4 regions of the Thermicanus aegyptius DSM 12793 genome follow, and region 1 is predicted to be linked to each of the others. Evidence: riboswitches for the same ligand, from Rfam matches in the RefSeq annotation. Region 1 holds a riboswitch; each other region holds the start of a gene.
The links. A riboswitch is a leader RNA that binds a small molecule or an ion and turns the genes downstream of it on or off. The one in region 1 is predicted to bind S-adenosylmethionine.

Region 1 (2,199 bases):
GAAGGGGGAAATATTCTTCGATATTTTCGACAGCGGTAATGGGGACACCGGCGGTCACTTTTCCAACGATCGGGACATGCGCGATCGGGTAAAACTCTTTTTTCCGATCTCCGTCCAGGATCTCAATCGCACGCGGTTTCGTGGGATCGCGGCGAATCAATCCTTTTTTCTCCAACCTCGTCAGATGTCCGTGAACCGTGGAACTGGAAGCAAGGCCTACGGCGTCTCCGATCTCCCGTACAGAGGGTGGGTATCCCTTCGTTTGTACCTCTTTTTTGATAAACTCTAAAATTTCCCGCTGTCGACTGGATAACTTCTTCACGTTAACCACCCCATCCTCGTAAACTTTTGAGTTTATTATATCATCCTAATTCCTATAAAACAAACAAAAGTTCCGTAACACGTGTTCCTTAATCATAAAAAGTGGAAAATGATTTTCTTTTTTTCCCTGTTGACAAGAAGAATAGAACAAGGTATTATCAATAAGCGTTAGGAATTGAATAGTTGTGATGATCTTATCACGAGAGGTGGAGGGACTGGCCCTATGAAACCCGGCAACCGGCAGATTCCTAGCTTCTGCAATGGTGCCAATTCCTGCAGAACATGCTGTTCTGGCAGATAAGAGAAGTAGAAACAACCCCCTTTCTGCTTATCTGCAGAAAGGTTTTTTTGTATCATCTGATCGCAACCTTTATTTTTGGGGATGCGGAAATCGATGGGTGTCGGGTTACGTTGGGAGTCACATTATGGAACACTGGTAAAATAGGAGCGTAATTTCATGATTCGTTTAGAAAATGTATCAAAGCAATTTCCTCTAAAAAAAGGGGATGGAATCATCGCCTTGGATCAAATCAACCTGGAGATCGATCCGGGTGAAATCTTTGGGATTATCGGCTACAGCGGCGCAGGTAAGAGCACGTTAATTCGCATGCTTAACCTATTGGAAAAACCCTCACAGGGGAAAATATGGATAAACGGCGAAGAGATGCTCTCCCTCTCCGATAAAGAACTGCGGAAGCGACGAGAAAAGATCGGCATGATTTTTCAACATTTTAACCTGCTTTGGTCCAGAACGGTCTACGGCAATATCGCCTTCCCCCTCGAAATTGCAGGCTGGCCTAAGGAGAAGATTGGAAAACGCGTTAAGGAACTTTTGCATTTGGTCGGACTTGAGGATAAAGAACATGTTTATCCGTCCCAACTGAGTGGAGGGCAAAAACAGAGGGTAGGTATTGCCCGGGCCCTAGCTAATGAACCAAACCTTCTTCTTTCCGATGAAGCCACTTCTGCTTTGGATCCGAAAACCACCGATTCGATTCTGGAACTCTTGCAGAAGATCAATCGAGAATTGGGGATCACCATTGTTCTCATCACCCATGAAATGCATGTGGTACAGAAGATCTGCCATCGCGTGGCCGTCTTAGAAAAAGGCCGCATCGTGGAAAAGGGGACGGTTCTTGAAGTGTTTAGCAATCCTAAAGCCGACATAACGAAGGAATTTGTTCAACAGGTGATGGACTTACATCAGTGGGAAGAAGTTCTCTCCCCTAATCATCGAAAGAGGATCATCCAATGTTCCTTTTTGGGGGAAAATGCGCAGCAGCCGATTATAAGTCAAATGATTAAACGATTTGACATTGATGTGAACATTTTGCAAGGGAAAATCAACCGCATTCAACAAACCTCTTACGGCTCTCTTATCCTTGAACTTTCCGGTGATGCGAAGGAACAGGAGAGGGCGATTCAATATCTAAGGGACCACCATATTCGGGTAGAACATATGGATGGAGAGGAGGTGGGGAAAGATGAGTTTTGAACACGTTATTGCCAATTATCCGGCCATTCTTTGGGCTACATTAGAAACCCTCTACATGGTCGGTCTCTCCCTCTTCTTTTCCACCTTGTTGGGCATACCCATCGGTGTCATTCTTATCATCACAAGCCCGGGGCATCTCTCTCCAAATCCTTATTTGTACAAAATGGTTGGAACGTTGGTGAATATTTTCCGGTCCGTTCCTTATATCGTACTCATTCTTTGGACCATACCTGTTTCCAGAGCCCTCATCGGCAGTTCATTCGGTCCCAATGCCGCCATATTATCCTTGATTGCAGGATCAGCTCCCTTCGTGGGAAGATTGGTGGAAAGCGCCATGAGAGAAGTGGATCGGGGTGTGATTGAAGCGGCGCAGGCGATGGGGG
Region 2 (2,199 bases), 1.7 Mb from region 1:
AAACCATATTCAGATAGAACGAGGCCCGTTGATCCGAAGGTGTTGGTCTCGATAATATCTGCCCCGGCCTGGAGATAAGAGAGGTGAATCTCTTTTATCCTCTCCGGGGCTGTCAGGTTTAATACTTCATTACACCCTTCGTAACCCTCTCCTCCGAAATCCTCTGCGGTTAATCCCATTCCCTGAATCATCGTTCCCATGGCTCCGTCCAGGAGGAGAATTCTTTTCTTTAATTCTTCAATCAATTTCACCGCCACTTAAATTCCCTCCTTTATGCGGCGTGTCAGTTCGGCCGTGATCGAATAACGTAAATATGGAGTAATCAGATAAAAACCATTAAACCATTTCTTCCCATACTGAATCAGGGAATCGGCCAATTCAATTCCTACCTGTTCCGCCTCTTTTCCCTCTTTACCAGAAAAAAGCTCCACATGCTCATCCGGAATGAAGATCCCGGGGACCCCTTTAAGAAAGAGGGCATTTTTATGGGAAACGATCGGCATGATACCGAGAAAGACGGGAATTTCGGGATTCATTTCCCGGGAAAACTTCCCTAACGCTTCGATCGCCTCCTGGCTATATACAGGTTGGGTGAAAAAGAAGCGAGCTCCCGCCTCCACCTTCTTCATCATTCTGCCCCTATGGGGGATATGATTCTTCCCTGAAGCCAGAGCCCCTCCGTATAGGAAATGGGTTCTCTCCTCCTGTTTTACTCCTGTAAAGAGTATCCCCTCATTCATCTTTTTTACTTTCTCCATCAGCCCGATGGAATTCAGTTCAAAAAGAGATTTCGTCTGCGGCATATCCCCCATCTTCACCGGATCTCCGGTGACGATGAGAAGATTCGTTATTCCCAGGACATGAAGACCGAGGAGATAAGACTGCTGTGCGAGAAGGTTTCGGTCCCTGCAGTTGATATGGACGATTCCCTCGATTCCTACTTCATCCTGGAGCCGCTTTGCCACCGCCATATTTGCCACCCGGGAATGGGAGAGGGAATTGTCCGCGATTGTAATCGCATCGGCTCCTGCCTCTTTAAGAGCATGGGCCCCCCTTAAATAGCGGCTTAAATCCGGGTTCTTGGGTGGATCAAGCTCCACCACGATGCTCGTCTCTCCTTTTCTTACCTTCTCAAAAAACTTCCCCATCCTTCTTTATCTCCTCTCCTTTTTGCCCATGAAAAAACCCCTCTCGATAAGAAGAGGGGTTTCTCCTCTTATCTTTCAGAGCATAAGCTCTGCAGGATTTGGCACCGCGTTTTTTAAAACCGGTTGCCGGGCATCATTGGGCCAGTCCCTCCGCCACTCTCGATAAGATGATTTCGCAGTATATAATTGTAGTATACAATAACCTATACATGCATAGGTGTCAAGACTTTATCCAAGCATCTATCGAAAAATTGTTGCGTGGATCCCACAGCAGAAAAGAATCGATTCCTAATTCTTTACCCGCCCTGACCTGGTCCAACACCTGTATCCCTGTGTAACGGATCCACTCTCCTTTAGGTAAGTAGCTGGCGGTAAAATCTTGATACCATGGGCGGATCGTCGCCGTCTTAATCCCTTGGGCATGGAGCGCCGCATCCTTTTTCTGAGCATCAAGGATCGTACCTCGAATCACCTCGTAAGGATGAGCATCCGGTACGGCGATCCCAAAGGTATATTTGGCATAATGGGAAGGATACGCCATCGGGGAGATATAATCCACTTCCGGTGTAATCAGCTCCCACCTTTGCCCAATCCCCATATCGTCGCTAACGGATGGGACGAGACCGAAGACGTCCGCCGAAAGAAATACCGGATAGGGCTTCAGATTCTCCCGCACATAGCGAATGAAATCCCGGATGAGTACCTCCTTCGTCCTACCTTGGGGATTGTAATAAGAAACTTCGGCGTCAACTTTTTTCCCATTTTCAGGAAACCTTACGTAATCTAATTGTATCTCATCAAAGCCCTTTTTAGCCGCTTCAATGGCTACGGAGAGATTGTAATCCCATTGTTCCTTTCGATAGGGATCTACCCACATGATCCCTTTCCGGTCCTTCCACACGCCGCCTGTCTTCTTTTGCAAGGACCATTCTTGTTTTGCTCCGGCCATATAAGGATCTTTAAAAGAGACAATTCTGGCAATGGTGTAGATATTTTTTTCATGAAGTACTTCTAAAACATGATCAATGTCCTGAATATAGCGGGTATGATC
Region 3 (2,199 bases), 180 kb from region 1:
GAGATATGAGTTGGCATCAAAGCGCCTAGAAAGTTTCTCCCCTTGATAGGTTAAGTAGGATTCAACCTGAAATGCGATCTCCCTGTGGTCGCTCCCCCATCCCCCTTTCATCTCCCTGGAGAAACGATGATTAAAGAGTTTCGGTGTTCGATAGGTGAGAAGCCCGGCGATTCTGGCGATGGAAAGTCCCATGATAGGTTGTTCCTCAGGATCATACATCCCCTCTTTCCAGGCGGGATCATTAAGAATGGCCAATCGACCTATGGCATTAAAGGAGATAGCATAGTCGGAGAGGAAAGGTGTAACGGCGATCGGGATGATGAGATCCATAAAATCGGGATAAAGGAGACCCCATTCAAGCACCTGCATTCCGCCTAACGATCCCCCTATAACCGCCTTTAGATGGGAAATCCCGATTTTTTGAAGAAAGCGGTGTTGGGCATGGACCATATCCCGTACTGTAATAAAAGGGAAATTGGATCGATAGGCTTCTCCCGTATTGGGATCGGGGCTTAGCGGGCCCGTCGAACCGTTACAACCCCCGATCACATTGGTGGTAATGACTTGAAAACGGTTTGTATCAATAAAACGTTCGGGGCCTACCAATTCCCTCCACCATCCAGGGGCAGATTCACTCCCTACGGTGTATTGATTTCCCGTTAGGGCATGGCAGACCAGGATGGTAGGTGCACTTTCCGGACCCACACGTTCATAAGCAATCTTAACATTCGGCAATACCTTGCCGGATTCCAGTAGTAAGTCCCCAATGGGGAGTACCCCTGTATGGGGTTGAATAGCTGTCCCAGCTTTTGTCAACCTGATCCCCTCCTTCTCCTTTTTCTCTTCGCACTTCATTTCCCCAATTAAAAATCCCTCTTCGATAAGAAGAGGGATTTTGTCACACCATCACACTCATCTTATCTCTCAGAGCTTTTAAAGCTCTGCAGGAATTGGCACCGCGTTTTTAAGCCTTTCCGCTTAAAACCGGTTGCCGGGCGTCATTGGGCCAGTCCCTCAGCCTCTCTGGATAAGAGAATCTCATTTCTTTTCAATTGTGAGTTCATTGTGAAATCCTATTTGCTATATAGCATAGTCGACCTGGATTCATTTGTCAACGGTAATTTTTATTTTTTCCTTTTTTTTTTCGAATACTAACCTGTAAAGGAAAGATTCCCGATTCGATGCACCGCTCAAAAATGAAAATAACGGTCCAAGAATCGGACGAGACATACCCCGATCCCTTTTAAAAGAAAAAGGATGATACGAATCGCCTTAAAACCTCAACAATCGTTAGAACCAAAGGAGGGAAAGGTGTGATCTTCATCTCCAATAGCCTCATGAAATTTTTATTTTTCCCCCTTCTTCTGCGCGGAGGAGGGATCAAAAGATGGTTAGGTGCAGGAGTTCTTCTGGCCCTTATAGGATCTGTGGCAGATCCCATTTGGTTGTCTAAGATGGGAGCAAAAAGGAGTCTATCCATTGGACTTCCTCTTATGTACTATCTCCTCCGCCGATTGGGGAGGGAATCTTTAGTTAAAGGATTATGGGGAATAACCCTCCTTGGTCTTATCGAGTTCCTGCTCCATGAGTGGGTGATCGACAAAAGAAAAGAAGAGGGAGATGAAGAATATCTTTCATGAAGGGCGGGGAGATCACACCTTAAATTTGCCCACAAGCGCCAGAAATTCCTCCGCCATTTTTGAGAGGAAAGCGGCAGACGATGAGATTTCCTCCATCGATGCCAACTGTTCTTCGGTGCCCGCCGCTACGTTTTGGGTTCCGGATGCGGTTGCCCCTGCCACGCTGGCAATTTGGTTAATCGAATGGACTACTCGATCTGTTCCCGTAGAAATTTGCTTTGTGGCGGCTGATACATCTTGCGCCTGCGCCACTACGTTATTTACCGAGCGCTGAATTTCTTCAAACGATTCACCTACTTTGTTGACAACTTTAATCCCATCAGACACCTCTTTTGTCGTGGTCTCCATCGATTGAACCACATGATTCGTTTCATATTGGATCGAGTTAATCAGTTCTGCAATTTTTTGTGCTGATCGAGCCGATTGCTCGGCCAATTTGCGAACTTCCTCAGCGACTACAGAAAATCCACGTCCGTGCTCCCCGGCTCTGGCGGCCTCGATCGTAGCGTTTAAAGCCAATAGATTGGTCTGTGCGGCAATACTTGCAATCACATCTACA
Region 4 (2,199 bases), 1.2 Mb from region 1:
GGATACCCCATGTTCCGGAGATGCGTATATCGCTCCGGCAAACGCAGGATGGGCAAGAATGGGAACCGGGATGTCGGGGTCCGAAGCCAGGCGATGGAGAATATCTAGGCCGTACACAAACACATTCAGGAGAAGGCCGGAAGCACCCGCTTCCACCAACCGTTTCGCCCTGTCCACCATTTCGTTCACCGGCCCTGTCAGGTTGACAGCATAGAGGGCCTTTCTCCCGGTCCGCTCTTCTCTTTGACGATTTAACGCTTCAAAACGCTTCACCCTTTCGATGGCGGGAGCTTTCCCATCTGCGAAAAAGATCTCGTCATCCTTTACCAGATCTACGCCGCCTTCAATCTGTTTCCTGTACTCTTCCTCCAACTCATCGAGGGAAAGACCGATGCATTGTTTAAAGATGCTCATCAGGAGGGGTCGATCCTTCATCTGCAGCAAATCCCGAACCCCCTGAATTCCAAAACGTGGGCCCGGAAATTGGGAAAGGAGGGAGTCGGGAATGTGGAGATCCAAGAGTTTGATCGAACCATCCAGGGATAACTTTCCGAACACCGTGGTAAGAATGGATGGAAGATCAGGGGTCACGTTGACGATCGGATATGCGATGGTAATTTTCCCCACGGGCTGCTTCCCTTCTTCCTCCGGAAGTGGGACGACATCGACCACTTTCCCCAAATGTTGCGCCATGCTTTCCTTTTTCTCACTCGGCAGCTCGGTCCATGTCCCCACCGTAAGCCCGACGGCAATCCCTTGCGCCTTTTTGTATAGATCCTTTTCCCCTTTCAGCAGGTAAGTCGCCAAGATATATTCCTCATCCAACGACAATCCCATCACCGCCTTTTTTTACAAAAATAAAAACCTCTTTCGTTCTGAAAGAGGTTGTAGAAACAATATCCCACACCCTTATCTTTCAGAACATAACGTTCTGCAGGAATTAGCACCTTACCTTCACTCCTGAAAGGATGGAGATCCCCCCTACGATCCCTGGGAGAAGCTCCTCCTTCCAGTCGTTTAGCCCATAGGTATGGGCAGCAGGTTGCCGGGCGTCATCGGGCCAGTCCCTCAGCCTTCTCTGGATAAGAGTAATTCTTATTTTCAATTGTCACTCGATGGTCATAACTATAAACGCAGCATACTTCTCTGTCAATCCCCAAAATGTCGCTATTTTTGCATTTTTTCTGATTTCATCCACCTCCCTTGAGATCATCACCGAACCTTCCTGCAATCTATCCGCCTTTTCTGCAATGGGTTGTGAACCGATCCCATGCTGGCACAAGATTTATATCTGCAAACATTCCACCTCTCACCTTTAAATTTTTCCCTTGACAAACGTTGAGAAAAAAAATAAATTAATCACCAAAACCAAGTGAATTTGATTCTGATTCTCATCAAATCGCTTGGGGCAAATGTATGGATGTAAAAACCGAATAGAGTTTGACCGATTCGCTCTTATCAAGAGATGGCGGAGGGACTGGCCCAATGATGCCCGGCAACCTGCATTTCCCTATACGGGGTGACGGATCGGAGAGGACGGCAGGATGTTCCTGCACGAAATCTTTGTTTCCGGTCACAGCAAGGTGCTAACTCCTGCAGAACGTACCGTTCTGAGAGATAAGGGGTTGGATAGATTTTAAACCTCTGCCCTTTCAGAAGGGTCAGAGGTTTTTTCATTTCACACGAAAGGATCGATGGGAATGGCACATTATCATCCTCTAAACGAAGCGGAAGCGGTAGCCTATGCGAAGCGCCTTAGGATCTTCCCGGAAGATGCCCGACTAACCGCCCGGGAAATCGGCGATGGGAATCTAAACCTGGTATTTCGCATCCAAGAAGAAGCTACGGACAGAAGCATCATCATCAAACAAGCGCTCCCTTACGCCCGGGTGGTCGGGGATTCGTGGCCCCTTACCCTGGACAGGGCACGCATCGAGAGCGAGGCCCTCCACATGGAGGAAGCGCTCTGCCCCGGTTCAGTCCCGAAAGTATATCATTATGATCCGCATCTTGCCCTGACCGTCATGGAGGATCTCTCCTCCCATATCGTGTTAAGAAAAGGGCTGATCCTTAGGCGGCGCTATCCAAAATTGGCCCAGCATATCGGAACCTTTCTGGCCAGGACCCTCTTTTACACCTCCGATATCGCCTTAAACTCCCGAAGGAAAAAAGAACAGGTGGCACAATTTATCAATCCGG

Region 2: another riboswitch for S-adenosylmethionine. It lies ahead of THEAE_RS21735 (methylenetetrahydrofolate reductase); the one in region 1 lies ahead of THEAE_RS0109525 (methionine ABC transporter ATP-binding protein).
Region 3: another riboswitch for S-adenosylmethionine. It lies ahead of metX (homoserine O-acetyltransferase MetX); the one in region 1 lies ahead of THEAE_RS0109525 (methionine ABC transporter ATP-binding protein).
Region 4: another riboswitch for S-adenosylmethionine. It lies ahead of THEAE_RS0115975 (2,3-diketo-5-methylthiopentyl-1-phosphate enolase); the one in region 1 lies ahead of THEAE_RS0109525 (methionine ABC transporter ATP-binding protein).

The regions. Positions count from the first base shown of each region.
Region 1 covers NZ_KI783301.1:1,776,745-1,778,943, reverse strand. Annotated here, with positions in the region: gene lexA (transcriptional repressor LexA) at 1-322, opposite strand, end outside; SAM riboswitch class I at 513-625, shown strand; gene THEAE_RS0109525 (methionine ABC transporter ATP-binding protein) at 779-1,816, shown strand; gene THEAE_RS0109520 (methionine ABC transporter permease) at 1,806-2,199, shown strand, end outside.
Region 2 covers NZ_KI783301.1:3,487,124-3,489,322, reverse strand. Annotated here, with positions in the region: gene metH (methionine synthase) at 1-257, opposite strand, end outside; gene THEAE_RS21735 (methylenetetrahydrofolate reductase) at 258-1,148, opposite strand; SAM riboswitch class I at 1,214-1,317, opposite strand; gene THEAE_RS0118425 (putative glycoside hydrolase) at 1,369-2,199, opposite strand, start outside.
Region 3 covers NZ_KI783301.1:1,600,474-1,602,672, reverse strand. Annotated here, with positions in the region: gene metX (homoserine O-acetyltransferase MetX) at 1-816, opposite strand, end outside; SAM riboswitch class I at 915-1,034, opposite strand; gene THEAE_RS0108605 (hypothetical protein) at 1,314-1,640, shown strand; gene THEAE_RS20480 (methyl-accepting chemotaxis protein) at 1,653-2,199, opposite strand, start outside.
Region 4 covers NZ_KI783301.1:2,983,956-2,986,154, forward strand. Annotated here, with positions in the region: gene THEAE_RS0115975 (2,3-diketo-5-methylthiopentyl-1-phosphate enolase) at 1-825, opposite strand, end outside; SAM riboswitch class I at 907-1,089, opposite strand; SAM riboswitch class I at 1,453-1,624, shown strand; gene mtnK (S-methyl-5-thioribose kinase) at 1,701-2,199, shown strand, end outside.